One region of the Bradyrhizobium sp. HKCCYLRH2060 genome, then DNA from elsewhere that is predicted to be linked to it. Evidence: predicted binding sites of a transcription regulator. Region 1 holds the regulator's gene; each other region holds the start of a gene.
What was found. The regulator LexA, encoded in region 1, represses DNA repair genes until DNA is damaged. The targets are predictions, from matches to a motif close to TGTTCNNNNTGTGTTCNG.
Positions count from the first base shown of each region.

Region 2: ACQR10_RS27725 (ribonuclease T2) is a predicted target of LexA. The motif match lies at 2,444-2,461, and genes of this name have one in related genera.
Region 3: ACQR10_RS26215 (ImuA family protein) is a predicted target of LexA. The motif match lies at 3,571-3,588, and genes of this name have one in related genera.
Region 4: ACQR10_RS21595 (PA0069 family radical SAM protein) is a predicted target of LexA. The motif match lies at 5,172-5,189, and genes of this name have one in related genera.

Region 1 covers NZ_JBNPUK010000008.1:200,519-208,113, forward strand. The annotation lists gene ACQR10_RS17805 (hypothetical protein) at 1-97, opposite strand, end outside; gene ACQR10_RS17810 (ComEC/Rec2 family competence protein) at 240-2,543, shown strand; gene ACQR10_RS17815 (hypothetical protein) at 2,498-2,755, opposite strand; gene ACQR10_RS17820 (hypothetical protein) at 2,931-3,371, opposite strand; gene lexA (transcriptional repressor LexA) at 3,667-4,365, opposite strand; gene ACQR10_RS17830 (molybdopterin molybdotransferase MoeA) at 4,571-5,782, opposite strand; gene ACQR10_RS17835 (LysR family transcriptional regulator) at 5,994-6,947, opposite strand; gene ACQR10_RS17840 (MBL fold metallo-hydrolase) at 7,032-7,595, shown strand, end outside.
Region 2 covers NZ_JBNPUK010000018.1:48,861-56,455, reverse strand. The annotation lists gene ACQR10_RS27735 (cold-shock protein) at 234-449, opposite strand; gene ACQR10_RS27730 (23S rRNA (adenine(2030)-N(6))-methyltransferase RlmJ) at 702-1,562, opposite strand; gene ACQR10_RS27725 (ribonuclease T2) at 1,699-2,403, opposite strand; gene ACQR10_RS27720 (hypothetical protein) at 2,536-2,994, opposite strand; gene ACQR10_RS27715 (hypothetical protein) at 3,163-3,468, shown strand; gene ACQR10_RS27710 (DUF3617 domain-containing protein) at 3,552-4,100, shown strand; gene ACQR10_RS27705 (NAD(P)H-quinone oxidoreductase) at 4,147-5,139, opposite strand; gene ACQR10_RS27700 (ABC transporter substrate-binding protein) at 5,158-6,363, opposite strand; gene ACQR10_RS27695 (fumarylacetoacetate hydrolase family protein) at 6,446-7,297, opposite strand; gene ACQR10_RS27690 (bifunctional 3-(3-hydroxy-phenyl)propionate/3-hydroxycinnamic acid hydroxylase) at 7,329-7,595, opposite strand, start outside.
Region 3 covers NZ_JBNPUK010000016.1:3,039-10,633, forward strand. The annotation lists gene ACQR10_RS26205 (error-prone DNA polymerase) at 1-845, opposite strand, end outside; gene ACQR10_RS26210 (Y-family DNA polymerase) at 1,213-2,799, opposite strand; gene ACQR10_RS26215 (ImuA family protein) at 2,699-3,487, opposite strand; gene ACQR10_RS26220 (putative DNA modification/repair radical SAM protein) at 3,672-4,910, shown strand; gene ACQR10_RS26225 (UdgX family uracil-DNA binding protein) at 5,013-6,497, shown strand; gene ACQR10_RS26230 (TfuA-like protein) at 6,544-7,595, opposite strand, start outside.
Region 4 covers NZ_JBNPUK010000011.1:139,222-146,816, reverse strand. The annotation lists gene ACQR10_RS21620 (acyl carrier protein) at 3-245, opposite strand; gene ACQR10_RS21615 (hypothetical protein) at 269-1,471, opposite strand; gene ACQR10_RS21610 (MBOAT family O-acyltransferase) at 1,525-3,093, opposite strand; partial or broken gene ACQR10_RS21605 (ribonuclease HII) at 3,232-3,458, opposite strand; gene ACQR10_RS21600 (hypothetical protein) at 3,445-3,645, opposite strand; gene ACQR10_RS21595 (PA0069 family radical SAM protein) at 3,983-5,161, opposite strand; gene ACQR10_RS21590 (phosphoketolase family protein) at 5,350-7,595, shown strand, end outside.

The DNA of each region.
Region 1 (7,595 bases):
GCCGGTGGGCCTTGATGTCCCGGAGAGTCCAGCGGAGGTGGATCGCCCTCTCGAGCGCGAGATCGGCGAAGGGGTCGTCAATACCTTTAGGGTCCATACTCCGATAAGCGCGTGCGATGCGAAAAGTTCCAAGCCAGGTGCGCGTGCAGAAAGCCAGGATTCCCGTTCCGTTCTGCTAGGCGGCCTCGCGCAGCTTCCGATAGCCTTCCCGCCCGGTCGGGTAGCGGGTGGTGTTGGCAATGGCGGAGCCGGTCAGGCCGCCAGCAGGACGTCCAGGAGGGCGGCGCGGGATCGCGGGCGTGATGGCCGACGTCTGGCCGCCGCGGGGCGCGCTGGCCGGCGGCTGGCCCGCGGTCGGCTCGAGTGCCTCGTCGGCATTCGCCGCGCGCCTCAAGATCTGGGCGGCCGAGGAGGCCGGGGCGGGCCGGCTGCTGCCCTGGGTGCCGGTGGCATTCGGGGCCGGCATCGCGCTGTATTTCACCGCCGATCACGAGCCTGTGCTCTGGATCGCCGCGATCGCGGCGGCGCTGCTCTGCCTCGTCGCCATCATGATGCGGCGGCATCGGCTGTTTCCGGCGGCCGTGATGATCGCGGCGGCGGCGTGCGGCTTTGCCACCGCGACCATCAAGACCGCGTGGGTGGCGCATCCGGTGCTGGCGCGGCCGCTGTATTCGGTGGCGCTGTCCGGCTTCGTCGAGGCGCGCGACATCCGCGAGCGCAGCGACCGCATCGTGCTGCGCGTCACCGCGATGGAGAGCCCGCGCAACGCGATCACGCTGGCGCGCGTGCGGCTCGCGGTGCGCAAGGGCACGGCGCCCGAGGTCGGCAGCTTCGTGCAGCTCAAGGCGCGGCTGCTGCCGCCGATGGCCCCGGTGCGGCCGGGCTCCTACGATTTCGCGCGCGACATGTTCTTCCAGGGCATCGGAGCCTCCGGCTTCGTGATGGGCGCGATCACGACGGCGCCGCCGCCCCAGGCCGTCGGCTTCGGCCTGGGCTATGCGGCGGCCATGCAGGGCCTGCGCGACGCGATCGACGCACGCATCCGCGCCCGCCTGTCGGGCGACGAGCGGGCGATTGCCACCGCGCTGCTGACAGGCCGGCGCGACGCCATCACGCCCGATGTCAACGACGCGATGTTCGTCTCCGGTCTCGGCCATGTGCTGTCGATCTCAGGCTATCACATGGCGGTCGTGGCCGGCGTCGTGTTCTTCGCCGTGCGCGCGCTGCTGGCGCTGATCCCAGGCCTTACCGTCAGCCACCCGATCAAGAAATGGGCGGCGGCCGCGGCGCTGGTCGCGGCGGCGTTCTATCTGTTGCTCTCAGGCGCGGAGGTCGCGACCCAGAGATCGTTCTTCATGACGGCCGTGGTGCTGATCGCGGTCATGGTCGACCGCCGCGCCGTCACTTTCCGCACGCTCGCGGTCGCGGCGATGATCGTGCTGATCGCAGCCCCCGAGGCGCTGGTGCATCCGAGCTTCCAGATGTCGTTCGCGGCAACGCTCGGCCTGGTCGCGCTGGTGCAGTTCGGCCTGCCCAGGCTGTTCGCGACGCCGGACAGCTCCACGACGCAGCGCGTCGCGCTGTGGGGCGGGCGCGAGCTCGCGATGCTGCTGCTGGCCTCGCTGATCGCCGGGCTCGCGACCACGCCCTATGCCGCCTTCCATTTCCATCGCGTGACGCCCTATGGCGTGCTCGCCAATCTCGCGGCGATGCCGGTGGTCTCGGCGCTGGTGATGCCGGCCGGCCTGATGGGCTTGCTGGCGGCGCCGTTCGGCCTGGATGGCGTCTGGTGGTCGCTGATGGGCCTCGGCATCGACTGGATGATCGCGGTGACGCGCTGGGTGGCGGCGCTGCCGGGCGCGGTCGGGCGCATCCCGGCCTTCGGCATCGGCCCGCTGATCCTGGCCAGCCTGGGCGTCATCCTGATCGGCCTGCTGCGCACACCGCTGCGCTGGTTGGGCGCCATGGGGCTTTTGGCCGCCACCGCCTGGGCGGCCGCGACGCCGCTGCCCGACGTCCTGGTCGCCGGCGATGGGCGCGCGGTGGCGGTGCGCGGCCGTGACGGACGCCTGCATGTGATGCGCGCCGGCAAGGATGTGTTCGCCACCAAGGAGTGGCTCGCGGCCGACGCCGATGCCCGGCTGCCGGCGGACGCCTCGCTCGCCGATGGCGTCTCCTGCGACGAGGCGGGCTGCGTGGTCGCGATGGCCGACGGCCGCTTCGCCGCCATGACCTTGCGCGCTGAGGCGCTCGCCGACGATTGCGCCCGTGTCGCGCTGATCGTCACCGCGCGCGCCGCGCCGTCATCCTGCGCGGCGGCCGTGATCGATCGCGAGCGGCTGCGGCAGCAGGGCGCCTTGTTGCTGGTGCAGCAGGGCAAAGGCTTCGCCGTGACGCCGGCGCGTGCCGGCGGCACCGACCGCCCATGGTGGCCGGCGCCCGCCGAGGCCGGCGAGTTCGACACGACGCTGACGCCGCGTGCGCCGGCCGCGCGGCTTCAGGACGCGACGCCGCCGGAGACGGAGCAGGGCGAGCAGGATTGAGCGCCGGGCAGCTCGAAGGTGCCGAGATGATACTCGGCGTCGTCTGGTCCATCGAACAGCGAGGGCCCTTCGACCAGCGTGAACGCAGCGCCCGGATAGCGTTGCCAGATGGCGACGTCATCAGCCGTGACCGTCAGCCATCCGAACGCAAGCATGTAGCGGCCGGGCTCGGTGATCCGTCCGGCCTTGTTCCAATCGATCTTGTTGACCACGGCGGCAAGCTCCCCCGGCAAACAATGCCGGCCGAGGGATGTCGTTCCTATCCGATGCGATGCCGGGGCGTGAGATTCGCCCGAGAGGACTTTGCGCTTGCAGAACCCAAGTTGACCAAGTCTCCCACCGTCGAAAGCGCGCTCACGACCGACAGAAATGCCGACGCGCAGGCCCTCAGGTGATGCTGATGCGGCGAATCGGTGTGGCCTGCGACGTCGGCACGTCCTCGCCGATGTCCGGGCGACGCTCTGCCGGCTGCTTGCTGACCGGCAATTGCAGCACGGTGACGCGCTGGCCCTCGCAGAGCTGGGTCACCAGCACGTGGCGGCCGTCGGCGAACTCGATCGCGTCGTGATGGCGATCGGGAATGTGCGTCTCGATGCTGTTGAACTTCGCGACGCGCTCGCGGATCGTCCGGGTCCAGAGCCAGCGGCTGTCGTAGCGGACGTCCTCGGCGAAGGCCAACTCGGTGCCGGGCAGCATGCAGACTGCGACGGTCGGCTCGCTCTCCAACGCGAAGCCGCGGGTGGCGGTGCCACGGAAGGTCATCGAGATCAACGTCTCGCCGACCTTGGCGGGACGGGACGCAACCGCATGGAGGCTGTAGTCACACATCGGATCGCTCCTCGTTGAGAGATAGCCGACCCACGCTCCCCCCGGACAGGCGCAGGCCTCTATCAGAGTGGACATCGATGGTGATGTTAGCGCGCGCTTCGCGGCAATTCTGCGCTGATCTGCATCGCGTGTGCCCGCGGCCGATCACAAGCGTTTGAGCATGCCGCGCTGCACATCATGAGGTGCATTCGCGAGCGACGTATTGTGCTGGGCTGCCTCTTGCTTTGCTGGGCTGCCTCTTGTTCGGCGGCGAAAGCGCGTGCGCCCGCCGCCGATCGACCGATCGCATTCGCGATCAGTACTTGCGATACAGCCCGACCAGCTTGCCCTGGATCTTCACCCGGTTCGGCGGCAAGATGCGCACCTCGTAGGCGGTGTTGGCCGGCTCCAGCGCGATCGATGCGCCGCGGCGGCGGAAGCGCTTCAAGGTGGCTTCCTCATCGTCGATCAGCGCCACCACGATGTCGCCGGTGTCGGCGGTCTCGTTGCGCTGGATCAGCGCCATGTCGCCGTCGAGGATGCCGGCATCGACCATCGAGTCGCCGCGCACCTCGAGCGCGTAGTGGTCGCCGTTGCCGAGCATGTCGGCAGGTACGCTGATGGTGTGGCTGCGCGTCTGCAGCGCCTCGATCGGGGTACCGGCGGCGATGCGGCCCATCACCGGCACCGCCACGGGGCGCTCGCCATCGTCCAGCGCGGGAGTGCTGGTGCGCACCTTGCCGAGATTGCCCTCGATCACCGACGGCGTGAAGCCGCGACGGTTGCCCGCGGCCTGCGACAGCTCGGGCAGCTTGATCACCTCGATCGCGCGGGCGCGATTCGGCAGCCGGCGGATGAAGCCGCGCTCCTCGAGCGCCGTGATCAGGCGATGAATGCCGGACTTCGAACGCAGATCGAGCGCATCCTTCATCTCGTCGAAGGACGGCGGCACGCCGGCTTCCTTGAGCCGCTCGTTGATGAACCGCAGAAGTTCGTACTGTTTGCGCGTCAGCATCTCGACCTGGTCCCCGGTTTGTTGTCGTCCGAGTCCAGGAGCTGCGCCTTGAGCACAAGCCGGCTGAGAGCGCCCTGGAGTCGGACCGTCATCGCGTCGCCCGCAACATACTAAAAACAAATCATGAACGGACACTATATGTTCGATGTGTGTTCCGCAATCCTAAAAATATGATGAACGGACCGGGCTTTACCGGGGAAGCGGCTCAGTTCGGCAGGCGCAGGATCTCGCACGGGCTGCCGGCAGGCGCCTTCGGCGCAAACGCCGGCCGGATCACCAGCGCCTGCGACAGCGCGAGGTTCCCGAGCAGCGACGAATCCTGCTGGCTCACTGGGGTGGCTACCAGCGTGCCGTCGGCGCGCTCCTCGAGCTGCGCCCGCAGATAGTCCTCGCGCGAATCGTTCGCCCCCAACTCGCGGCCGAGCAGGGCGGTCTCGCGCGGCATTACGGCCTCGTCGCGGCCGAGCAGGCGCCGAATCAGCGGCACCATGAACAGGATGGCGCAGACATAGGACGACACCGGATTGCCGGGCAGTCCGATCACCCTGATGTCGCCGAGCCGTCCGTGCATCATCGGCTTGCCCGGCCGCATCGCGATCTTCCAGAACGCCATTTCGACGCCCTCGGCCTCCAGCGCCTGCTTGACCAGGTCGTGATCGCCGACCGAGGCGCCGCCGGTCGTGATCAGGACGTCGGCCTCGGCCGCGCGGGCGCGCCGGATTCCAGCGACCGTCGCCTCCATCGTATCCGCGGCGATGCCGAGATCGATCGGCGTCGCGCCCTCGCTGCGCACCAGCGCCCGCAGCGCGTAGCCGTTGGAATAGACGATCTGCCCCGGGCCGGGCGTCGAGCCCGGCATCACCAGCTCGTCGCCGGTGGCGAGCAGCGCCACCTTCGGCCGCCGCCGCACCGGCAGCGCCGGATGATTCATGCTGGCCGCCAGGGATAGGTCGCGGTCGCTGAGCCGGCGCCCGGCCTTCAGCAGCACCATGCCCTGGTGGAAGTCGACGCCGGCCGGCCGGATGTGCCGGCCTGTGATCGCGGCCTCGGTGATCACGACATGGCCGTCCTCGGCGATCGTGTCCTCCTGGATCACCACCGCGTCGGCGCCTGCGGGGACAACGCCGCCGGTGAAGATCCGCGCCGCCTCGGCGGGCCCGACCACGCGATCGAACGGCCGTCCCGCCGCGACCTCGCCGATCACCTTCAGCCGCGCCTTGGCCTTGGCTGCGTCGGCCGCGCGCACCGCATAGCCATCCATCGCCGACATCGCCTCGGGCGGCTGCGTCCGCAGCGCCGCGAGGTCGCGGGCCAGGATGCGGTGATAGGCCTCGTCCAGCCCGACCATTTCCTCAGCCAGCGGCTCGGTGCCGGCGAGCACCGCGGACAACGCATCGGAGACCGGCATCAGGGCCATGGGATTACCTTCGGACGAAGACGGGCAGATCGACTGAATCGCCTTCTAACCGAACGCGCACGGGGTGGCCAAGAGCCTAAGCCGCTCCCGGCTTTCCGATCGTCTGAAGGTGCGTCGCGTGGCCCGCCGCCTCACGATCGCGCGAGAAACTCTGCAATCATGCCGGGGGGCAGTCGCGATCTGCTCACGTGCACACGGAGACCCGACGGAGCTATCCGGCAGCCGCGCGACAGGCGGCGCGCTCGGTGGTGTGCAGGATGTCCGCCACCATGTTCCGCAGCCAGACCGATGCGGCATCGCGGTCGAGCTGCAGCGGCCAGACCATCGAGACCGCCGGCAGCCGCAACTTCAACGGCGCCGGACAGAGCGCCAGCCCAAACCGGGGTCCGTAGAGCCTTGCCATCCGGGTCGGGATCGTGGTGATCACCGGTGACGCGGCCACCGTCGCCAGCACGCTGAGGAAATCCGAGGAGGCCGAGACCACGTTGAGCTCGGTGCCGATCTCATCCAGCGCCGCCTCCAGGCAGCCCTGCAGGCTGTTGGTCAGCGTCACCAGTGCGTGCGGAAGCGACAGATAGGCATCCAGGCCGATCGGTGTTTTCATCGCGATGCGCTTTGGATTGTAGACGCAGCTCAGCGCCTGCTCGAACAGGAACTGGGATCGGTGCCGCAGCGCCACCGCCTCGAAGCAGCCGACGCCGACATCCAAGGCGCCCTCGTCGAGCAGACGATGCACCTCGTTGCGTTCGGTCGGACGGCTGAGAAGCCGCACGCCGGGCGCCGTTCGACGCAGCTCCGCCGTGAGTTCGGGGATCAGCAGCAGCTGGACCTCGCTCGAGAATCCCAAGCGGATGGTGCGCTGCTCGGTCGCTGGGTCGAACTCCGGTGCGGCGTGCAACGCAGCCTGCATCTGGGCCAGCGCCGCCCGAATCGGTCCGGCCAGCACCGCAGCCTTGGGGGTCGGCTGCATGACCGTGCCGACGCGGACGAACAGCTCATCCTGCAGCAGCACGCGAAGCGTCGACAGCGAATGGCTCATCGCCGGCTGCCCCACCTTCAGGCGCGCCGCCGCGCGCGTCACGCTGCGCTCCTGCATCAGCGCGTCGAACGCGACCAGCAGATTGAGGTCGAAGGAGCGAAGATCGAAATGATCGATGGACTGCATGAGTTGGATCGATTTGAGGAATGCATGACCTAATCGTAGATCTCGGCCCAGACAAGATCACCGTTCGGATCGAGGCCGCCAAACATGCAGGACATCACGACCTATCGCGTCGGGGACGCCACCATCAGCAGGATTTTCGAGATCGGTCTCGATGCGGTCGAGGGGGAGTTTCTTTTTCCAGGCGTCGACGCCGCCAGCATTGCCCGGGAACGCGGCCGGTTCGGGCCGGGATCGGTCGATCCGCGCACGGGATCGCTGCGCCTGAGCATCCATAGCTGGCTGGTGCGGACGCCGGAGCGGGTGGTGCTGATCGACACGGCCACCGGCAACGACAAGGAGCGGCCCGGCGCGGCCGTTCTGCATCGCCTGAACGAGCCGTTCCTCGACCGATTGGGGGCGGCCGGCGTCGCTCCCGACGAGGTCGACCTCGTCCTGATGACACATTTGCACGCCGATCACGTGGGCTGGAATACGCAGCTTGCCGGTGGCCGCTGGACGCCGGTGTTTCCCAACGCCCAGCACATCTTCTCGGGCCGCGAGCGCGCCTATGTCGCGGCCCTCTCGGCCGGCGACGGCGCGGACGCCGCGATCAGGGACGCGGCCGGGCTCGGACCCATGCTGCATCCACCGATGCCGGGGGTCTACGAA
Region 2 (7,595 bases), on a different contig from region 1:
AGGAAGAAGAAACGTCCAACGACAACCTCCCGGCCGCTCGCGCGGCCGGGATTTTTTTGTCGGAGCGCTCCGTGCAATCGTGCATCATCGCGCGCGGCCTGCACGTACGAGCCGGCAATGCTGTGCACGCACACAGGCGCTGCCGACAGCTTCCAAACCAACGAAGAGTTGGCGTCGAGGCGCGTCCGGTTGCACTCACGCCGGCGCGTGAACGACCGCCAGGCGGGCTCGTCCTAAGACGATAGCACCAGGTTCACCGCTTTCGGGCCCTTGCCCTTCTTGTCCGGCTCGACCTCGAAGCTGATCCGCTGTCCTTCGGTCAGGTCCTTCAGGCCCGCGCGCTCCACCGCCGTGATGTGCACGAACACGTCGCGTCCACCGTCGTCCGGCTTGATGAAGCCGTAGCCGCGTTCACCGTTGAAGAACTTGACCGTCCCAGTCATGGCCATCGGGAAACTCCTCCCCCGCAATGCTTCCTCCACTGCGCGCCCTGCGCAGCGTCCGACCGGACATCACTTTGATCGGAAAGCGTTGGCCACCTTAACGCCCAGCGCTCGCCGCGCCGGATCGCCGGATCTTGTTAGGCCTTGATCACCCCGCCGCAACCATTCGCGGAAGCGGAACGTAAAGCCAGTCTTACAATCGGACACAATAATACGGTTCCGCGCCGATTGACTACGGCTTTTCGACCAGTAGCCGTTTCAAGCTTTGGGGAATTCGATTCGGAAGCGCGCCGCGCCGCCCTGGCCGAGCGGCTTCTGCAGTTCCTGCAGGATGAGCTTCAGCTCGTCATGCAATGTCCAGGGCGGGTTGACGATCAGCAGTCCGGTCGAGGTCAGCGCCTCGCCTTCGATTTGCGGCGCAACACTGAACTCGATCCGCAGCACCTTGCCGGGTGGCTTGGCCGCGGCCGCGAGCGCCGCGATGCGATCGCTCAGCTCTTCGGTGGCGCGCCGGCTCTTGGCGGGGTACCACAGCACGTAGATACCAGTGGTCCATTTCGCGAAGGCCGCGGCAAAGCGGTCGGCGAGCCGCTCGAACTCATCCTTCGCCTCGAACGCCGGATCGATCAGCACTACGCCCCGGCGCTCGTTCGGCGGCACGAAGGCGGGCAGGGCGACCCAGCCGTCGAGATCGACGACGCGGGCCTGGGTGTCGCGGCGCAACTGATCGATCAGCTGCTTGCGGGGGATCGGCGCCAGCTCGCACAGGGTCATGCGGTCCTGCGGCCGCAGCAGCGCGCGCGCGATCAGCGGCGAGCCGGGATAGGCGACGAGCTCGGCCGTCGGATTGAACGATCGGACGATATCCAGATAGGGCTGGACCAGCGCATAGACCTGATCCGACAGCCGCGCCTGCAGCAGGCGGGCAATGCCGGTGAGGAACTCGCCGCTGCGGGTCGCCTCGTCGCCGGTGAGATCGTACAGGCCAGCGCCGGCATGGGTGTCGATCACCCGGAACGCAGCGGGCTTCTCCTGGAGGTAGACCAGGATGCGCGTCAGCACGATGTGCTTGATGACGTCGGCGAAGCCGCCGGCGTGAAAGGCGTGTCGGTAGTTCATGCCGTCCCGGTTACGCCGTTCCGCGTCAAAAGGGTACCCCGTCGATGCGCCGCATGCCCTTTCGGAGAGCCGCGGATCATCGCCGCCGCAACAGGCGCCGCAGGCCGACGCGCTGCGGTCGCCCGATTCGCCGTCGCTAGCCGCCGCGGACCGGCGGCATGTTGACCTCGTCGCGCCGGCAGGCCTGCCGGTCGATCTCGTCGCAATTGCGAAACTCGAGGTCCTTCGACAGGCAGATCCGGACCTCGCTCAGCCGGGTGCGATTGCAGGTGACGGCAATGCCCGATGTCGTGAGCTTGGGGTTGGCCTTGATGAAGGCTTCCTCAACCGCCGCCGGCGCCACTGTCTTGGCTTCCGCGAGATCGAGAAATTCCGGCGGGATCTTGATGGCGGCCCGCGCCTTGCGGATGGCTTCGAAATAGGCCTTCGCCGACATGCCGGCGCAGGTGCCGTGCTTGTCCCACTCGTTGTAGATCAGGCCCGGCGCCGGCATCAGGTCGAGCATCGAGGTCATGATGTTGCGCGGCAGGCGCGGCGCCGGCTGCTCGCAATATTCAGGGTAGCCGTTCTCGTATTGCGGCCACAGCCCGTGCACGACAAACGAGTAGGGTCGGCCGCTGCACTGTTGGGACCGGCTGCCGCGGCCGCCGCGCTCCTCGGCCTCGGCACAGTACGAGGGCGACCACGACAACGAGAGAACGTAGAAGTCGAACGCGCCCGGCGCGTTCTGGCGCCGGTCCTGCGCCGCGGCTGAGCCAGCCGCGAGCACCCCGAGCAAGAGGGCAAAGCAGGCGATCGTTCTGGACAACAGGACGGCAGGTCGGCGCAGGCAATCGAACATGGCATACTCCCCGGACAATGCCAGGAGCCTACCAGTGCGCGGGAACATTTCAAGAACAAAAATGGCTGCCCCGAGGCAGCCATTGGTCAGCCGGCCGCTCGCGCGAGCGGGCGATGCGCCGGGAAAGGCGAATCAGGGCTTGGCGGCGCGGCAGGCCGGATTGAAGGCCCAGTTGCGATCGAGGCCGACGACGCAGAACTCGACGCCCTGGTCATAGCCGGCGAAGCCGCCATCCTCGATGATCGAGAAGTTGACGGTGCGCGCCTTGCCGTCGCTGATCATCACGCTGCCGGTGCAGAAGCGGCGCGGGATGTTGTCGGACTGCCAGGGCCGGAAGGCGATCTCATGGACATTGGCGACGCCGGTAATCGTCAGCGAGGAATTCCAGAAGGTGCTCTCCTTGTCCTGGAATCGCGAGACGATGGTCGGAATGGCCGCCTCGCAAGGCGCGACCCGGCCGTCATATTTCGGACCGGACAGCCAGAAGTTCATCTCGAGCGGGTTGGCCGCCTGGACCGGCGCGGTCGCGACCGCGAGCAGCGCGCCGCATGCGGCACCGAACGTCTTGAAAGCTGAGCTGAAGTCGCGCATGGGCCGTCCGCAAGGCTGATCCGGGAGCGTGGACCGTGCCGCGGTGGCCACAGGAGGTCAAGTGCAACGCGGCAACACTCCACGATTAGTCCTGTTAACCCGGGGCCGGTGTTCTTTTCTTGACCGCACGGGACCTTTAGAATGGCAGGCCAGATCGAGGAGAATGCAATGCGGACGCTGATGGCCGGATTCGTGAAGACTGCAGGCCTCGTGGCCGCTGGGATGGTTCTGGTTGCCGCGTCCGCCCAGGCCGACGTGGTGCCGCCCTTCAAGGGCAACGACACCGGCGGCATCATCGCCTATCAGCTGGCCCAGACCACCGATGCGCGCCAGCTCGCGGTCGACCATTGCGCCTCCTACGGCAAGGTCGCGAAGTTCAGCGCCGTCGATGCGCGCTACGGCGGCTACGTCTCGTTCTCCTGCCGCTGGGTACCGTACGGCTCGGCGCAGCGGCCGCTGCGGACGCTCTACTGACCTTCCATCAACACCGTTCTCCTAATTGCCATCTTTTGGCGGCATTCGCTCTGGCATCGATCAACGAGCCGGAACGGGGGCACATGACCTGCACACGCATCGCAATCGGGCTGTTGGCCTGCTGCCTTCTGGGCGTGACCGCGAGCCATGAGGCTCGGGCCGTCGACCTGCCGGTGCGCAAGGCCGGCCTGTGGGAGCTGAAGATGATCAGATCCGGTGGTCAGCTGCCGGAGGCGACGATTCAGCACTGCACCGACGCGGCCACCGACAAGGAGATGAACAACTTCGCCTCTCCGATGGCGCAGCAGGTCTGCTCCAAGCAGGACATCCAGAAGACCGCGACCGGCTACGTCTCCGATTCGGTCTGCAATTTCGGCGGCATCAATACGACGTCGCATGCCGACATCACGGGCGATTTCAACTCGGCCTATACGGTGAAGACGATGTCGCGCGTCACGGGCGGCGCCGCCGGCACCGGGGTGAAGGACACCGCGATGACGATCGAGGCCAAGTGGCTCGGCGCCTGCAAGCCCGACCAGAAGCCCGGGGACATCGTGATGCCCGGCGGCATGAAGATGAACGTCAAGGACATGGCCAAGCTGAAGGCCCTGATCCCGGGCGTGAAGCAGTAGGCGGGCGCTCGTTGCGCGTGATGGGCGCAGCGACGTGGATCGTCGCTCATTCGCGGACGCAAAGCACGATCTTCCCGATGTGCCGGCCCGTCTCCATGCGGGCATGCGCAGCGGCCGCCTCGGACAGGCGATAGGTGCTGTCGATGTGCGGCCGAATGGCCGTTCCGAGAAGAGGCCAGATCCGCTGCCGCAGCTCGGTCGCGATGCGCCGCTTGAGATCGAGCGACGTCGACCGCAGGAACGCGCCGGTGATGCTGGCCCGGCGCACCATCAGGCTGCGCAGCGGCACCGCCAGCTCCTTGCCCTGTCCAGCCGAGAGCTGGGCGATCCGTCCGCCCATCGCGAGCGCCGCAAGGTCCTGGGCGATGTGAGCGCCGGCGGAGGTGTCGAGGATGCAGTCGACCCCGCGCGTCCCCGTCGCCGCGCGGATCTGCTCGGCGAGATCGGGATCGGCATAGTCGAACACGGCGCTGCAGCCGAGCCTGAGTGCCAGGGCGCGCTTCTCCGCGGTGCCGGCGGTGGCCATGACGGGATGTCCCAGCGCGCGCAGCAGCTGGATCGCGATCGTGCCGACGCCGCTGCTGCCGCCGTGAATCAGGGCGGTCTCGCCGGGCGCCATGCGCATCAGCTCGAAGAAGTTGAACCAGGTCGTGAACAGCGCCTCGGGCAGGGCGGCGCCCTGGATCCAGTCGAGGCTGCTCGGCAGGTCCAGCGCAAGATGCTGATCGGTGGCGACGTATTGCGCGTAGGAGCCGCCGTCGGTCAGCGCCATCACCGCTTGACCCAGCCGTTCCGGGGAAACGTCGGCGCCGCAGGCCACGATGCGCCCCGAGGCTTCCAATCCCGGTATGGGATTGGGCTCCCGCGACGGCCCGGCAGCGCGCTGGTTGCAGTCGTGACGGTTGATGCCGGCGGCGGCGACCTCGATCAGGACGTCGTCGGGGCCGAGCCGCGGGACCGGCCAGTCCTGTCGTTCCGACAGGACCTCCGGGCCGCCCGCGGCGGTGATGATGACGGCGCGCTGATCGTCCGGAATCATGTGTGGTCGCTCATGTGCTCACTTGCCGACCAGGCCGCACTTGCTGCGGTCGAGCGGACGAAACGCCTGATCGGGGGCGATCTTCGTCACCAGCTTGACGAAGTCCCAGGGGCCCTTCGATTCGGCGGGAGTCTTGACCTGGACGAGGTACAGGTCGTGCACCATGCGCTGGTCGTCGCGGATCTGACCGTGGTCCGCATAGGCGTCCGAGACCGGTGTGGATTTCATCTTCGCCATCACCGTTGCGCCGTCGTCGCTGTCCGCATCCTTCACCGCCTGCAGATAGTGCCGCACGGCCGAATAAACCCCGGCCTGGATCTGTGACGGCATCGCCTTGCGGCGCGCGTAGAACGCGTCGGAGAAGCGGCGCGCGGCGGGGGAGGCGTCCTCGAAGAAGCTGGTGACGATGAGATCGCCCTGCGTCGCCCTGAGGCCGATGGCTTCGATGTCGACGTTCTGGAACGACATCGGCACGATCTTCATCCCCTGGGCCGCAAGCCCGAATTCCTCGGCCTGCTTGATGGCGGTGGCATTGTCGCCGGCGACGTTGAGCGCCAGGATCTTGGCGCTGGAGGCCTGGGCCTGCAACAGGAACGAGCCGTAATCCGGCGTGCCGAGCTGCGCCTTGACGCTGCCGGCGACCGTGCCGCCGAGCTCGGCGATGCGGGCGCGCGCGGTCGCCTCGACCGAATGGCCGAACGCATAGTCGCCGGTGATGAAGAACCACGGCTCCTTGCTGGTCTGCATGATGCCCGAGACGACGGCGGTGGCGGTCGAATAGGCGTCGTGCGTCCATTGCACCGAGGTCGGCGCGCACGCCTCGTCGGTGAGCTGGTTGGCGCCGGCCCCCGAGACGAGGAAGATCCTGCCGTTGCTGCGCACCAGCTCCTGGACGCCGAGCGCCGCGCCGGAGCTGCCGCCGTCCGCGATCGCCTGCACGCCGTCCTGTTCGAACCAGCGCCGGGCGATCGCGACCGCGATATCCGGCTTGTTCTGGTGGTCCGCCTGAAGGATCTCGATCGGCCTGCCGTTGATGTTGCCGCCGAATTCCTCTGCGGCCATCCGTGCCGCTTCCACCGAGCCGGGCCCCATCGCGGTCGCAAAGATGCCGGTCATGTCGGTGAGCACGCCAATCCGGATGGCTTTCCCTTTGATGTCCGCCTGCGCGGATGAGCCTGCAAGCAGCAACAGCGCGGCGATGCCCGCTGTGAGACGTCGCGACATGATGATCCTCCCCGGATTCAACGACTTTGTTTGTTATGTCGTGTTTGGTTGGTGCGCCGCGCGGCTCCGCGAGGCGGAGACGTCAGGCCGCCGGTTCGGCGGCCACGGGATTGCGCAGGACGCCGATGCCCGAGATCTCGACATCGACCGTATCGCCGGGCTTCATGAACAGTGGCGGAGTGCGCTTGAAGCCGACGCCTCCCGGCGTGCCGGTGACGATCACGTCGCCCGGCAGCAAGGTCATGATCTCCGAGCAATAGACGATCAGATCAGGCACGTCGGTGATGAGCAGGTCCGTGGTGGTCCGCTGCACGGTCTCGCCATTGAGGCGGGTCTGCAGCGTCAGCCTGGACGGGTCGGGAATTTCGTCGGCGGTGACGAGCCAGGGGCCGAACGCGCCGGACTGATCGAAGGTCTTGCCCGACAGGAATTGCGACGTATGGCGCTGCCAGTCGCGGATGCTGCCTTCATTGTAGCAGGAATAGCCGGCGATGTGCGTGAGCGCGTCCTCGCGCCGGACATGCCGGCCGGCTTTCCCGATCACGAGCGCGAGCTCGCCCTCGTAGTCGAAATGATCGGAGACAGCAGGGCGAACGATCGGTTGCAGATGTCCCACCTGGCTGGTCGGAAAGCGCGCGAACAGCGCCGGCTTCTCGGTGACGGTTCGCCCGGTCTCGGCGACGTGGTCGCGATAGTTCAGGCCGACGCAGATGATCTTGCCGGGATCGGGAATGACGGGCGCGAAGGCGATCGCGTCGAGCGGATAGTCGGCCGGTTCGGAGGCGAGCAGCGCGGCGGCGTCGCCGAGCGCATGGGCCTCAAGCAGCGCGCGCAGGCTCTTCGACGACAGCCGCCGGCCGAGGTCGACGACACCATCGCCTTTCACTACGCCGTAGCCCGCACGACCGTCGATGACAAAGGAAACCAGCTTCATACGTGAACCCTCTCAAAAGGAACGGAAACGCTCAGGCCGCGTTCGGCAGCGGTGCGAGGAAGGCGAGGCCTGACAACAGCACCGCGGGATCTTCGCCCGTGCGGACAGCGCCCAGGATGTAGCGGTCGGGGCGCATCAGCACGGCGTCGAAGCCGTGCTGATCGAGCCAGCCGTCGAGGCCGCCAGCTTCCTCGCCGCAGATGACGGCGACGTCAGCGGCCGTCAGGCGGGCATGATGCTGCTCGATCACTGCGGCACCGAGTCCTGACCGGCACAACAGCGCGAAGCGATAACCGAT
Region 3 (7,595 bases), on a different contig from region 1:
TTGCCGGGCGGCACCGGCTCGTCCGGATATTGGTATTTGAGCTGGTCGAGCGAGAAGACGATGCGGTCGGTGAAGCGGATGGTCTCGGTCACTGCGTCGGGATGATCGCGAAACAGCCGCGTCATCTCGTGTCCCGGCTTGAGATGGCGCTCGGCATTGGCCTGGAGCCTTCGGCCGATGGTCTCGATCGAAGCTTTCTCGCGGATGCAGGTGAGCACGTCCTGCAGCATGCGCTGCTGCGGATGATGATAGAGGACGTCGTTGGTGGCGATCAGCGGCACTTTGCTGGAAGCCGCAAGGCGCGCGAGCCGCGCCAGCCGGCGGCGATCGTCGCCACGATACAGCAGGCTGCCGGCCAGCCACACGCCTTCGGCGGGGCTGTCCTTGAGACGGGCCAGGATTTTGCCGAGGGCGTCCTCCTCGAAGCGATGCGGCGGCATCAGCACCACGAGCTGGCCTTCGATGGACGCGAGGAGATCTTCGAAGGTCAGGCGGCAGTCGCCCTTGGCGACCTTGTCGGCGTCGCTGCCGCGCTTGCCGCGGGTGAGCAGCTGGCACAGCCGGCCGTAGGCGGCGCGGTCGCGCGGATAGACCAGGATGTCCGGCGTGCCGCAGGTGAACACCAGCCGTGCGCCGTAGAGCAGCTTCGGCTTGCAGCTCAGCCGGTCACTACTCAGCTCGCTGTAGGCGCGGACGATGCCGGCGAGCGTGTTGTGGTCGGCGATGCCGATGGCGGTGAGGCGATACTCGGCGGCCTGATGCACATAGTCCTGCGGATGCGAGCCGCCGTGCAGGAAGGAAAAATTGGTGGTGATGCCGATCTCGGCATAGGGGACGGGAGTCATCGCGTGATCGCCGAGGCTGGGGCGGCGGCACGATGCCTGTCCCTTAACAGGACGATGTAAGCGCGCATCTCGCGGCTTGCTCGGCCCTCACCTCGCCCCGCTTGCGGGGGCGCGACGAGCTGCGCTCGCGCTGAGAGGTCGGATTGCATCGTCAGATGCAATCCGGGTGAGGGGGTACAGGTCTCACCACGAACACTTCCCGTGCGGCTGCCCCTCACCCCACCCCTCTCCCCGTGAAGAACGGGGAGAGGGAGCGCACCGTCCGCGCTGCAAGTGCTCGGATCCAATTTCCAGACAAGTGCGTTAACTTGCTCTCCAAAGGGGAAGTAGCGAGCTTGCCGCGAGATGTGTGTGATCGCTCCCGCCCTCATGCGAACAGCCCGTGCATGTACCAGGCGGACTGCATCGGCAAACCGTTCTCCGGCTGCTCGAGCTCGCGGTCATACAGACCGTCGCGGTAGAGCCAGAAGCGCAGGCCGTGCTCGTCCTCGACGCGGAAATAGTCACGCGTGAGGCCCTGCCCGTCCGGCCGCCACCATTCCATCGCGATGCGCTCCGGGCCTTCGGCGCGCACGACGGCATGCGCCGCGCGGCGCCAGACGAAGCGCGCGGGCGGGCCGTCCGGTACGCCGGCGATCACCTGGATCGCCTCGGGGCGCGCGAACAGCCGCAGAGGTCGCAACGGCGGCTCGCCGTCGCTTCGCTCGGGCCAAGCGGCCGTGCTGGTGGCCGCCAGATGGTGCTGCGCTGGCAGCGGCAGCGCTACGCGCTCCGGAATATGCGTATCCACCGGCAGATGCACGACCACACGCTTGCCGCCGATGCGCGCGGCGATGCGGTCGATCAGGGCCGAGAGCTCATCATTGTCATGAACATGCGCGTCGAGATCGCGCTGCTGCTGCACCACGATCTCGCTGCGGCTGGCCGACAGCCGCATCATGTCGAAGCCGAAGCCGGGATCGAGCGGATCATTCAGCGCCTCGAGCCGTTCGCGAAACAGCCGGTCGATGACGACGGCCTCGGTGACCGGCTGGCCGGTGTCGACCGCGATGACGCGCACCAGCCCATCGGTGCGGAAGAAGCAGGCCTCCAGCCGCCGCGCGCCCTTGCCCTGCTGCGCCATCGCCGCCACCAGCATCGCGGCCAGGCTGGAGAGGCTGGCCGCGATCACGGTGTCGGTCGCGACCGGCTCGGCGAAGCGCTTGTCGACGATGTAGTCCGGCGGGACTTTGCGCGGGCTGATCGGCGCATCGGCCTCGCCCAGCGCCTGCGCCAGCACACGGGTGAAAGCGGCGCCGAACCGCGCGGTGATCTCGTTGCGGCCGCGCGCGGCGACGTCGCCGATCGTCTTCAAGCCGGCGCGGCGCAGGCCGAGCGTGATGGCCTCGCTGCCGCCCAGCGCGGCCACCGGCAGCGGCGCCACCGCAGTCGCCTCCTCGCCATCAGGCACGATGCGGCCGTGCACCTGCCGGTTCAGCGTCCGCGCGCAGACGGCGTTGGAGGCGATCGCCGCCGACACAATGAGGCCGTGCGCGGTCAGCGCGTCGCAGACCGACCGCATCAGTCTGGCTTCGCCGCCGAACAGATGCACGCAGCCGGTGATGTCGAGCAAAAGCCCATGCGGGGGATCGAGCGCCACCAGCGGCGTGAAGCGGTCGCACCAGTCGGCGATGCCCTCCAGCATCTTTGCATCAGCCGCCAAATCCGCCTCGTGCACGACGAGATCGGGACAGACCGCGCGGGCATTGGCCAAGGGCTGGCCGAGGCTGACGCCGTGACGCGCCGCCGCCTCGTCCAACGAATGGATCAGCAGCATATTGGCATCCTTGAGGACGACGGCCTGCGGAAGGCCATCATGCGGATCGGCGGCGCGGCTGCGCTTGATGCGATCGATGGGCAGGCGCGGCAGCCACAGGCTGAGGATCCGCCGCCGGTTCGTTGAAACGGCATGCATCGGGGGTCCACTCCATGATCCATCGTCCGGTCTGGCCGTGACGGTTGCGAATGAGCTCGGCATCGAGGCGCGGTGCGCCCCACGCCATCCACGGCGCCACGGCAGGCGATGGCGCGGTGCGCACCACCCAGCGCGTCTCCGCGGTCGACGGCTCGGGCGCAGCCGCGATGCGCAACATGAGCGCTGTCACGCCGGACTCCTGCGCCGCCAGGGTCAGCTTGCGGCTGGCGACGAGATCGAGCTTTTGCGTCTCGCCCCACACCTCCAGCATCACACCGCCCAGCGCATCGCAGACGAGCGCGTCGGCGGCGGTGCGCAGGGCGTGATCGAGATCGGGCGCGCGCACGATCACGAGTCGGCACGGATCGAGGCCGAGCTCGGCAAGCCCGCTCATCGACAGCGCGCCCATCTCGCGCTCGGCGAAATCCTGCCGGATCCAGATCAGCGGCCGGCGCGCGGCGACACGCGCGGCAAGCCCGCACAGAAAACCGGTCGCGGCCGCCGCCTGGCGGCCGGTCTCGGCGAACACCTCATGCAGCGCGCCGGTGGCGAGCCCACCCTGCAGCACCGCATCGGCCGCGTCATGGCCGAGCGCGACCCGGCGCAAATCATGTGCGCCATCTCCCGCCTCGAGACGGGCAATGCGGCCGCGCAGACGCGCGAGCGTATCCATGCGTGCGCCGGTCATCCGTCGCCGCTCCTCTTCAATCCATCGTGCGGGCGCTGCCGTTCTCAAGTGAAGCAGGCAGTTGAACCCGCGACGACCCTCTTTGTTCATGATACGTTCTAATATAAAGCTAACGCCTTCGAGAGAGTCAATCGGGATTGCCCCGGATACGATTCAACGAATGGAATCAAAGGGATTCAAAGGTATGGAGCTGCTCCGCAAGCTGGAGATCCTGGCCGATGCCGCCAAGTACGACGCGTCCTGCGCCTCCAGCGGTACTGAGATGCGGGATTCCCGCGACGGCAAGGGTCTCGGCTCGACCGCGCCCGGCATGGGCATCTGCCATTCCTATGCGCCGGACGGACGCTGCATCTCGCTGCTCAAGGTTCTGCTGACCAATGCCTGCAACTACGACTGCCTGTATTGCGTCAACCGCGCCTCCTCCAACGTGCCGCGCGCCCGCTTCACGGTCGACGAGGTGGTGAAGCTCACCATCGACTTCTATCGCCGCAACTACATCGAGGGGCTATTCCTGTCGTCGGGCATCATCCGCAGCCCGGACTACACGATGGAGCAGGTCGTGAGCGTCGCGCGCAAGCTGCGCGAGGAGCATCGCTTCCGCGGCTACATCCATCTGAAGACGATTCCCGAAGCCGACGAGGCGCTGATCGCGGAAGCCGGCCGCTACGCCGACCGGCTCAGCATCAACATCGAGACGCCGCTGGAAGAGAGCCTGACGCAGCTCGCGCCGGAGAAGGACCAGCGCGCGATCCGCCGCACCATGGGCCGTCTCAGGCTGAAGCTCGACGAGACGGCGGAAGCCAAGAAGACGGTGCGCCGGGCGAAGCCGCCGCGCTTTGCGCCGGCCGGCCAGAGCACGCAGATGATCGTCGGCGCCGACGCGGCCAACGACCGCGTCATCCTGTCGACCTCAGCCAATCTCTACGGCGCCTACAAGCTCAAGCGCGTGTATTACTCCGCCTTCAGCCCGATCCCCGATGCCAGCCGCGCGCTGCCGCTGCAGGCCCCGCCTCTGGTGCGCGAGCACCGGCTGTACCAGGCCGACTGGCTGATGCGGTTCTACGGCTTCGACGCCGACGAGATCGTCGAGGAGAACGAGGGCATGCTGCCGCTCGACATCGACCCCAAGCTTGCCTGGGCGCTGCGCCACCGCGACCGCTTCCCGCTCGACATCAACACCGCAAGCCACGAGGAGCTGCTGCGCGTACCCGGCTTCGGCACCCGCACCGTGCAGCGCATCCTCGCGACCCGGCGCACCACCACGATCCGCCTTGCGGATCTCGCCCGGCTCAACGTCGTCCGGAACAAGGCGCTGCCGTTCATCGTTCTCTCCGACCACCGGCCGTCTCCGTCTTTGCTCGACGGTGCCAGCCTCAGAGCCCGGCTGCGGCCGAAACCGCAGCAGCTGGGATTTGGATTTTGACGGAAGCCGTCATCGCGAGCGCAGCGACGCGCGATCCAGGGGCGACACGACGACTCTGGATTGCTTCGTCGCTTCGCTCCTCGCAATGACGTGAGGAGACAAATGCACGTCGTAACCCTCGACAGCGACACCGATTTCGACGGCTGGCGCCGGGCGGCGCGGGCGCTGGCGATGAACGACGTCAGGCCGGCGGATGTCACCTGGCGCGTCAAGGGCGCGGCGCCCGATCTGTTCGACGACCATGCTGACACCCAGCTGCCCGAGGTGCCCAAGGGCGCGTTTTCGGTGCCGACGAGCTTCATGGACCTGGCTGAAAGCGCGATCCTGCACAGCGACCCCAGCCGCTTCACCCTGCTCTACCGGCTGCTGTGGTGTCTGCGGACCAACCACGATCTCATGGACATCGCGACCGATCCCGACGTCGCGCAGGCCAATGCGCTGGCGCGCGCGGTGCGCCGCGACGTCCACAAGATGCACGCCTTCGTCCGTTTCCGCGAGGTCGGCCGCGAGCGCGAGTCACGCTACGTCGCCTGGTTCGAGCCGGAGCATCACATCGTCGAGCGCGCCGCGCCGTTCTTCGCCCGGCGCTTCGCCGACATGCCCTGGTCGATCCTCACCCCGGAAATCTGCGCGCATTGGGACGGCAGCCACGTCTCGTTCACGCCGGGTGTGAGCAAGGCCGAAGCGCCGTCGGAAGACCGCCTCGAAGAGGTGTGGCTGCGCTATTATGCCAGCATTTTCAATCCGGCACGGCTCAAAGTGAAGGCAATGGAAAAGGAGATGCCGAAGAAATATTGGCAGAACCTGCCCGAGGCCAAGCTGATCCAGCCGCTGATCGCGGCTGCCGCCCGGCGCACCACCGAGATGATCGCCGAACCTGGCACCGAACCGCACAAGCCACAGAAGCGCGTCGAGGAGACCGCGATGACCCGCAAGCCGAAAGCCCACGCGCATGCTGCTGCTGAGACCTCACGTGATGTTGTCGCCGCCGACCTTGAGACCTTGCGTGAAGAAGCCGCGTCCTGCCGCGCCTGCCCGCTGTGGAAGGATGCGACCCAGACCGTGTTCGGGGAAGGTCCTGAGCATGCGCCGCTGATGCTGGTCGGCGAGCAGCCGGGCGACAAGGAGGATCTGGCCGGCCATCCGTTCGTCGGCCCGGCGGGACAGATGCTCGACCGTGCGCTCGCAGAGGCCGGCATCGACCGGTCCAAGGTCTACGTCACCAATGCGGTGAAGCATTTCAAGTTCGTGCCGCGCGGCAAGATCCGGCTGCACCAGAAGCCGGCCACGCCGGAGATCAAGGCCTGCCGGCAATGGTACGAGCGCGAGCTCGCCGCCGTCCGGCCCGCTCTGGTCGTGGCGCTGGGTGCCACCGCGGCGCAGTCGGTGTTCGGCAAGATCACCCAGGTCACCAAGAATCGCGGCCATGTGGTCGACCTGCCCGATGGTGTCAGGGCGATGATCACGGTGCACCCGTCCTATCTCTTGCGCCTGCCCGACGCCGACGCCAAGGCGCGTGAATACGAACTCTTCGTGCAAGACCTGAAGATCGCCGCCGCCGCGCTCAAGCGCGCCCACGCGGCATGACCGCCTCCCCGCCATCGGGCGTGAAGCACGACACGGCAACCGTCGGTCAGGATTTGCGCGACGTGTAAACGTGCTCGCGCAGCAGGGCCTGGATCAGCGCGGCGCGATCCGGAAACCCGAGCGATCCCGCCAACTCCGCCTCGTCCTGGGCTTGGTCATCGGCCACTGCCGGCAGATATCTCGTCATCAGCTCGTCCTCGCTGATCCCGAAATCGGCCGGACAGCCGCCGCCATCGATCTCCGCCTGCTTCAGCACCTCGCATTTGTCGCGTGCGCGCGCCAGCAGATCCTCGAAATGGCCGTCGATCCGGGCCCAGTCGGCCAGCGCATTCAGGGCCGAGCCGTTGAGCCCCTTCCTGAACGAGCGTATGCGCGCCTCGTCCAGCATCAGCTCCAGAAACTCCGAGCGGGTCAGGCCGTTGCGCGCGATCCACGCCTCGAGCTCGGCCGGGTCCATCAGATCCCTGCTCTGGCGAAACCGGATGATCTCCGCGCTCAGCGCCTGGGCGTCGACCCTGACGCCGCGGCGCTTGGCCTCCGATGCGGCGAGAAATCGCGCGATCGCCTTGTCGGACAGGTCGCCGCCGCGCGCCGCCAGCAGCCGCAGCTCGTCCATCAGTTGCGGCGTCCCGTCCGGGATGCCGGACTCGCGTTCTGCTGCCGCCGAGCGCCGCGCGTCCTGGATCAGCCCGTCCCACAACTGCGTGTGTTCGAAGGCGTACTCGACCGCCTTGGGCACCACGTCTCCGGCGAACCGGCGCCGCATCGTCCGCAGCATCTCCAGCGCGTCCTCGCGCTTCTGGTCGATGCGGTGATCCGACAGCCAGGCCTCGAGCGCGGCGATCTCCTGCGACGTCAGGCGGCCATCGGACCGCGCGCCCTGCAGCAGCGCCGGGTAGCTGCGCTCGGGATAGAAGCTTGCCTTGCCGAGCGCCTCCAGGATCTGACGGGACGCCTCCGAGATCACGCCAGCGGCGACCGCCTTCTGCAGGGTGAAGCGGATGTTGACCAGCGGCTCGGACAGCGCGGGAAAGCCGAGCTCCGCCGGCCCGTGAATCAGGGCGACCTCGTCGTCGGCCTCGAACACGCCGTCGCGAT
Region 4 (7,595 bases), on a different contig from region 1:
AACTAACGCGCCATCTTCTTCTGGAGCAAAGCGACCATCGCCGCGACATTCTCGAGATTGCCGATTTCCGCGGCATTGAGGCGTTGCCCGAACTCCTCCTCGACCGCCAGCACCAACGAGATGTGCGTGACGGAATCCCATTCATCGAGGTCATCGGCCGTCATCTCGGGGGTTATCTTGATGGTCTCGTCACCGAACGTCTCGATGAAGACCTTGTTCAAACGCTCGTAGATCTCAGCCGTCATTTTGCACTCCGCCCCAAAGGCCATTACTTCACGAAAGTCGATCTGTAGAGATGGTAGTGGTTGACATAGTCATTGGCGCGACCGAGGTCGTCTCGCAAACCGGGAATATCCAGCCTCGGCAGCGCCGCTGCGAACCCGGCAGTATCGCTTGCCTCAATCAAGGCGGCAACCATGCCGGCCTCGGATGGATGAGAGGTGTCGACGAAATTCTCGGGATCCTTTGACATGACGGCGCGGCTCAAATCGATGTGGACGATCCCCATTTCGGCGAACCTCTTTTTCATCGCCTCGCTCTCGAAATCGCGCCACGTTCCTGCGTAAGGTCTGTATCCCTCGTCGTGGTCGAGAAAATCGACGGTCGGCGCATAGATCGGAAACTGGATTCCAACCAGCAGAACGCCCTTGGCCTTGGCATCGGCCGCCATTCCCGCCAGCTCGGCGAGTTGCCCCTCATCAGCATGGGGCGCTCCGGGAATGGCATTGACCAAGCCATTTTTCAGATCGAGCATCACCTGCTTGGCGCCGTCATATTGCGCGACTTGGTAGATCAGCGATCCATCCCAACGAAAGCCGGCTCCGGTTCGCGCCGCGGTAACTCCGACCATGGTCAGATCCTCTCGCGGGTGCCTCGGATAGCGGCCGGCAAGGCACTCCCACAGAGCTTCGAGCCCATGACCGCTGGCATCCATCGCCTGACCGATCAAGGAGCCGATCCCTCCGATGTGCGCCCCGATCGTGTAGCGGAACGCCCCTGCCCGCTTAGCCTCGATCGTCTGGTAGGAATTCGAGAGCTGGAAATAATCCATCGAGAAAATGACGACGCGGGGATGGGAGACCTCGGTGATCCTGTTTAGAAAATCGCGCAGCTGCGAAACCGTCCAGGCCGTCAGACAGGCGTTGTAGAACTTGTAGGGTCGGAACATCGCTGAGCGCAGCTGACTGCAGCGCGAATTTCCGATGGCGATGATCTCCGGCTGTTCGTCGGCAATCCGCTGCAGTTTGAAGGCAGCCCAGTTGCGTGCATCAGTGGGAAAGAAGACGACGGGCACGTTGCCCTGCTGCAGGCGGGCTGCAGCGGAGGGGGGGCGTCCCTCCAGCGTGGTCCAGCCGAGATATTCCATCAGCGCGATTTGGACGAGCGCAAACCCTGCCACCCATGCCAGGAAGCGACGACCTCGGCGCGCTCCCGTTTGCTGCTGCGTGGTTGACGTGACGGACAACTGCATGGCTTATCCTGCGGAGCTCATCGGTCGGACGGGCATGGCCAATGTGCACTCGGTCAGAAGTGGAAATAGAGCAGCGCGGCGCGATCGTTGCTCAAGAAGGCGACGACCGACCAGACGAGCAGACATGACACTGAGAGCGCCCAGGCCGGGGATAAGGACAGCTTGAGCGCCTCGGTCGAAGGCGCGATCTTGGGGTAGCCGCCGCCTTCGAACACCGGATTGAACCGCGACAGGGTTTGATTGCTGTTCGGCAACACCCAGACGATCAGGAAGAGCGCGAGCAGCAAGGCAATATCGGCAACCGTGATCGGCATCGCCCCGCCGGTGGTGAGAAGCGGGTCCGCCAGATGGCTTGGCCAGGCGCTGCTCGCCAGCGTGGCCCCGGTCCACTCTGAACGCCCGAGCAATGTCCCGAGCATCGCGAACGCGCGCCCCGGATTGCTGGCACGGAAGATTGCCCACCCGGCCGCGACCGCGAGGAACGTCAGTCCGAGCGCTATTGTAGGCCACCAGTCGGAGGCGAGCGCTGCCTTGCGATAACGTCCGCCGAAGTTTCGCCAAGCGTGGTTCACGACCAGCAGAACGCCGTGATACAGGCCGAACATAGCAAATGTCAGGTGATCGCCGTGCCAGATGCCCATAAGGAACATCACGAGCGTGGTCGGATAGGCGATGCGCCAGACGAATTGCTTGACCGCGCTGGCCTTGGCTCCGATCTTGCGCGCCATGGTCAGAGTGACCGTATTGTAGACGTAGATCGTCAGAAAGCGTGTCAATGAGACGTGCCAGCGCTGCCAGAAATCGACCATGCTGCGCGCCTTGAAGGGGGAATGGAAATTGGCTGGCAACTCCACACCGAGCAGACGCGCGACGCCGATAGCCGCGTCGCTGTAGCCCGAGAAGTCGAAATACACCTGGAATCCGTAGGCGATCATACCGATCCAGGCACCGGTCACGGGAATCGGTTGCTCGGCAAGCCAAGGCACAAAGACCTTGTCGGCCACAGCTGCGATCGCGGGCGAGATCATCAGGTTCTTGAACATCCCGATGCCGATCAGTGCCAGCCCAATGGACCAGTCAACGCTGGTCGTACGACCGAGCCGGTCCTGGCTCATCATCGCCTCGTAGCGGATCAGCGGGCCGCACAAGATCGCCGGAAAAAACAATGCATAGCACAATAGGTCCAGCGGAGAGCGCGCGACCTCGCCGCCGGCGTGTGCATCCACGAGATGCGACACCAGGCGGAAGACGATGAAGGAGAGCCCAAGCGGAAAGCCAAGTCCCAGTTCAACGGAATAGGTCGGGCCCAGTCCGGCGATAATGGCACCAAGATATTTGTACGCAGCAAGCAGTCCGAGATCGAGCGTCAAGCCACAGATCAGAAGCGTGGATTTTCTGTGGTGTGGTGACAGCACGATTGCACGCCCCAGCACCCAGTTGATTGCGACCAAACCGAGACAAATCGGCAACCCGTGCGGATCAAATCCATAGTAAACGATCGTCGAGCCGATCGCCACGATTCCACGACGGACCTCAACACTGGCCCGGCTCGTCAGCCTGAGGGCAAGCGAGACTGCCGACAACACCAAGATAAACAGGGTGAAGTAGTCAGAATTGTGCATCGCGTGTCCATGTCCCCCGGGGCACACTCGTCAGCTGGCAGGCACCTCCCTAGCGTCCCAGCCCGCTCGACACAACTTCGTTTCGGGCTCTTGGGAACAATTCACTTGAAGCGAACTTCCGCCCCTATCGCCCTGCAACTCGAACACCGCCTGGCGGTGCTCCGCGGTCAACCGCTTGGAATCGTTGAGGCCCTTCGGGATAAGCGCGGGATCGAGAATGACGGCGGCGGCAGCAGCGCGCGCTCGCGCCGGAAGCTCGGCGGCGCCACAGCGATGACGCCCTTGCCGAGCTTGGCGGAGGTCTTGCCTGTGGCACTCTGCGGCGCAGCCTTGGTCACGGCCTTTGCAGCGTCACTCTTCACCACGGCACCGCTCGCGGCCCTCACCCTGCCCGGCTTCTTTGAATGACGGCGGCGGCAGCAGCGCGCGCTCGCGCCGGAAGCTCGGCGGCGCCACAGCGATGACGCCCTTGCCGAGCTTGGCGGAGGTCTTGCCTGTGGCACTCTGCGGCGCAGCCTTGGTCACGGCCTTTGCAGCGTCACTCTTCACCACGGCACCGCTCGCGGCCCTCACCCTGCCCGGCTTCTTTGACTGATCGCGAATCATGGCCGGCATGGTGCGAAACCGCCGGCGGCGGCCAACCCGAACGGACCTCAATTCCCTGCTATTCAAAAGCCGCGACCGCGCCTCTTGACCTCGCAGAGCTGATAGAGGCAGGCGGCTCGACGGCTTGCCCCTCTTTCCAACCACTGGAAAGTTCCTGCGTTTTCGACCGCAACCGCCAGACGCAGATAGTCTCCAGTGGCAGGCGCCGCATGACTATCGCCCCAACACCCCGGCCGCAAACACTTCGTGGACGTCGATGGCAGCAATTCAATGCAGCTTGACGCTAGAACAAACTCAACTGCTGCCCGCCGCCCTTTGGCCGGACGAAATGATCGGTCGTCAGCTTGGTCCGGCGCTTGTTCAGCCCCAGCTTTTCGCAGGCGATCTCGAAGCGGCGGCCGATCATCCAGGCCATCGGGCCTGTCCCCTTCATCCGCGTGCCCCATTGCGAGTCGTAATCGCGGCCGCCGCGCATGTCGCGGATCAGGGTGAAGACGTGGCGGTAGCGGTCGGGATAATGCTCGAGCAGCCATTCGCGGAACAGGTCGCGCACCTCCAGCGGCAGCCGCAGCAGCACATAGGAGGCTTCCTTGACCCCGGCATGGGCGGCGGCATCGAGGATGCGCTCGATCTCGCTGTCATTGAGCGCCGGGATCACCGGCGCCACCATCACCGTCGTCGGGATGCCAGCCTTGGACAGCGCCTGCAGCGCCTCCAGCCGCTTCGATGGCGTCGACGCCCGCGGCTCCATGGTGCGCGCCAGCTTCGGATCCAGCGTGGTCACTGATATCGCGACCTTCGCCAGGTTCTTCTTGGCCATCCGCGCCAGGATGTCGGCATCACGCATCACCAGCGCCGACTTCGTGACGATCCCGACGGGATGGCCAACCTTTTCCAGCACCTCGAGGATGCCGCGCATGATCTTCCGCTCGCGCTCGATCGGCTGGTAGGGATCGGTGTTGGTCCCGATCGCGATCATCCGCGGCTCGTAGCCGCTGGCCGCGAGCTCCTTCTCCAGGAGCGCGGGCGCATCCGGCTTCACGAACAGCTTGGATTCGAAGTCGAGGCCAGGCGACAGCCCGAGAAACGCATGGGTCGGGCGCGCGAAGCAGTAGACACAGCCGTGCTCGCAGCCGCGATACGGATTGATCGAGCGATCGAAACCGATGTCCGGCGAGTCGTTGCGGGTGATGACCTTGCGCGAGGTATCGGTCGCGACCGTGGTCTTGAACGGCGGCAGGTCTTCGAGGCTCTGCCAGCCGTCGTCGAAGACAACGCGCGCCTCCGCCTCGTAGCGGCCGCTCGCATTGGATTGTGCACCCCGGCCGCGGCGCCGGCCCCGTTCGATGGCGACCGCGAGTTCCGGGAAGTCCTTGTCAGGACCGAAAGAAGGCGCGCCCGCCGGCTCGGAGGGCACCGGGACCGGCGGGCGCTTGAGGGCATGTGAAGATGCTCGGCTCATGGCCAAGACATAGCACACAAAAAGAACATTACAAGAACGAAAGAGAACATCTGCGTGGTGGTTCTGAGCCGGCGCAAGGCCAACCATCACATTCCCGTTCTATCCTCGCAGCGCACTGGAACGGGACGGTGCGGCATTACTCTAATGCACTCTCCCGCGGGCGCGAAGCGGACGGCAAGCGAGGTTACATGAACATCACGTCTTCCCACCAGACGATCCCGGCCGATGATCTCGACCTGCTCGACCGCTACTGGCGTGCGGCCAATTATCTCTCGGTCGGGCAGATCTATCTGCTCGACAACCCGCTGCTGCGCGAGCCGCTGAAAGCGGAGCACGTCAAGCCGCGCCTGCTCGGCCACTGGGGGACGACGCCCGGACTGAATTTCATCTACGCCCATCTCAATCGCGCCATCCAGGCCCAGGATCTCAGCGTCATCTATATCTGCGGTCCCGGCCATGGCGGTCCGGGCATGGTCGCAAACACCTATCTCGAAGGCACATACAGCGAGATCTATCCGGATATCACGGGCGATGCCGATGGCCTGCGCAAGCTGTTCCGGCAGTTCTCCTTCCCTGGCGGCATTCCGAGCCATGCGGCGCCGGAAACGCCGGGCTCGATCCATGAAGGCGGCGAGCTCGGCTACGCGCTGGTGCACGCCTATGGCGCGGCGTTCGATAATCCCGATCTGATCGTGGCCTGCGTGGTCGGCGACGGCGAGGCCGAGACCGGCCCGCTCGCCGCGTCCTGGCATTCGAACAAGTTCCTGAACCCGGCCCATGACGGCGCGGTGCTGCCGATCCTGCATCTCAACGGCTACAAGATCGCCAATCCCACCGTGCTCGGCCGCATGGGCGACGCCGAGCTCAAATGCCTGTTCGAAGGTTACGGTTATGAGCCGCTGTTCGTCGAAGGCGCCGAGCCCAAGGCGATGCATCGGCAGATGGCGGACGCGCTCGATGTCGCGCTCGCAAGCATCCGCTCGATCCAGCAGAATGCGCGTCAGCCGGATGCAACGATCCAACGGCCGCGCTGGCCGATGATCGTGCTGCGCAGCCCGAAGGGCTGGACGGGCCCGAAGGAGGTCGACGGCCTCAAGGTCGAAGGTTTCTGGCGTGCCCACCAGGTGCCGATCGCCAATCCGCGCGGCAAGCCGGAGCATCTCGCGCTGCTCGAAGCCTGGCTGAAGAGCTACGAGCCGGACACATTGTTCGACGCGCAGGGCCGGCTGATGCCGGAGCTGCAGGCGCTGGCGCCGAAGGGCGCGCGGCGCATGGGCGCCAACCCGCACGCCAATGGCGGCCTGCTCAAGCGTGAGCTCAAGCTCCCAAACTACCAGCATTTTGCGGTCGACGTGTCCTCTCCGGGCCAGACCATCGCTGAAGCCACGCGCGAACTCGGCAAGTTCCTGCGCGACGTGATCACGCTGAATGCAGAGACACGCAACTTCCGCATCATGGGCCCGGACGAAACCGCCTCGAACCGGCTCGATGCCGTGTTCGAGGTCACCGAGCGGGTGTGGATGGAGGGCATCGAGCCCTACGACGTCCACCTCGCGCATGACGGCCGCATCATGGAGGTGCTGAGCGAGCACCTCTGCCAGGGCTGGCTGGAAGGCTATCTGCTCACCGGCCGCCACGGCCTGTTCTCCTGCTACGAGGCGTTCATCCACATCGTGGATTCGATGTTCAACCAGCACGCCAAATGGCTGAAAGTGTCGCGCGAGCTGCCGTGGCGGCGCCCGATCGCCTCGCTGAACTATCTGCTGACGTCACATGTCTGGCGGCAGGACCATAACGGCTTCAGCCATCAGGATCCCGGCTTCGTCGATCTCGTCGCCAACAAGAAGGCCGACATCGTCCGCATCTACTTCCCGCCGGACGCCAACACGCTGCTGTGGATCGCCGACCACTGCCTGCGCACCTATGACCGCATCAACGTCATCGTCGCCGGCAAGCAGCCTGCGCCGCAATGGCTGTCGATGCAGGATGCGGCCATCCATTGCGACGCCGGCATCGGCATCTGGTCGTGGGCCGGCACCGAGCCCGCCGACGAGGAGCCCGACGTGGTGATGGCCTGCGCCGGAGACGTCCCGACTTTGGAAACGCTCGCTGCCGTCGATCTGCTGCGCAAGGAATTGCCCGACCTCAAGATCCGCGTCGTCAACGTCGTTGACCTCATGACCCTGCAACCGAAGCAGGACCATCCGCACGGCCTCAGCGACCGCGACTTCGACAGCCTGTTCACGACCGACAAGCCGGTGATCTTCGCCTATCACGGCTATCCGTATCTCATCCATCGTCTCACCTACAGCCGCACCAACCATGCCGGCATGCACGTGCGCGGCTTCATCGAGGAAGGCACCACGACGACTCCGTTCGACATGGTCGTGCTCAACGAGCTCGACCGTTTCCACCTCGCCATCGAGGCGATCGA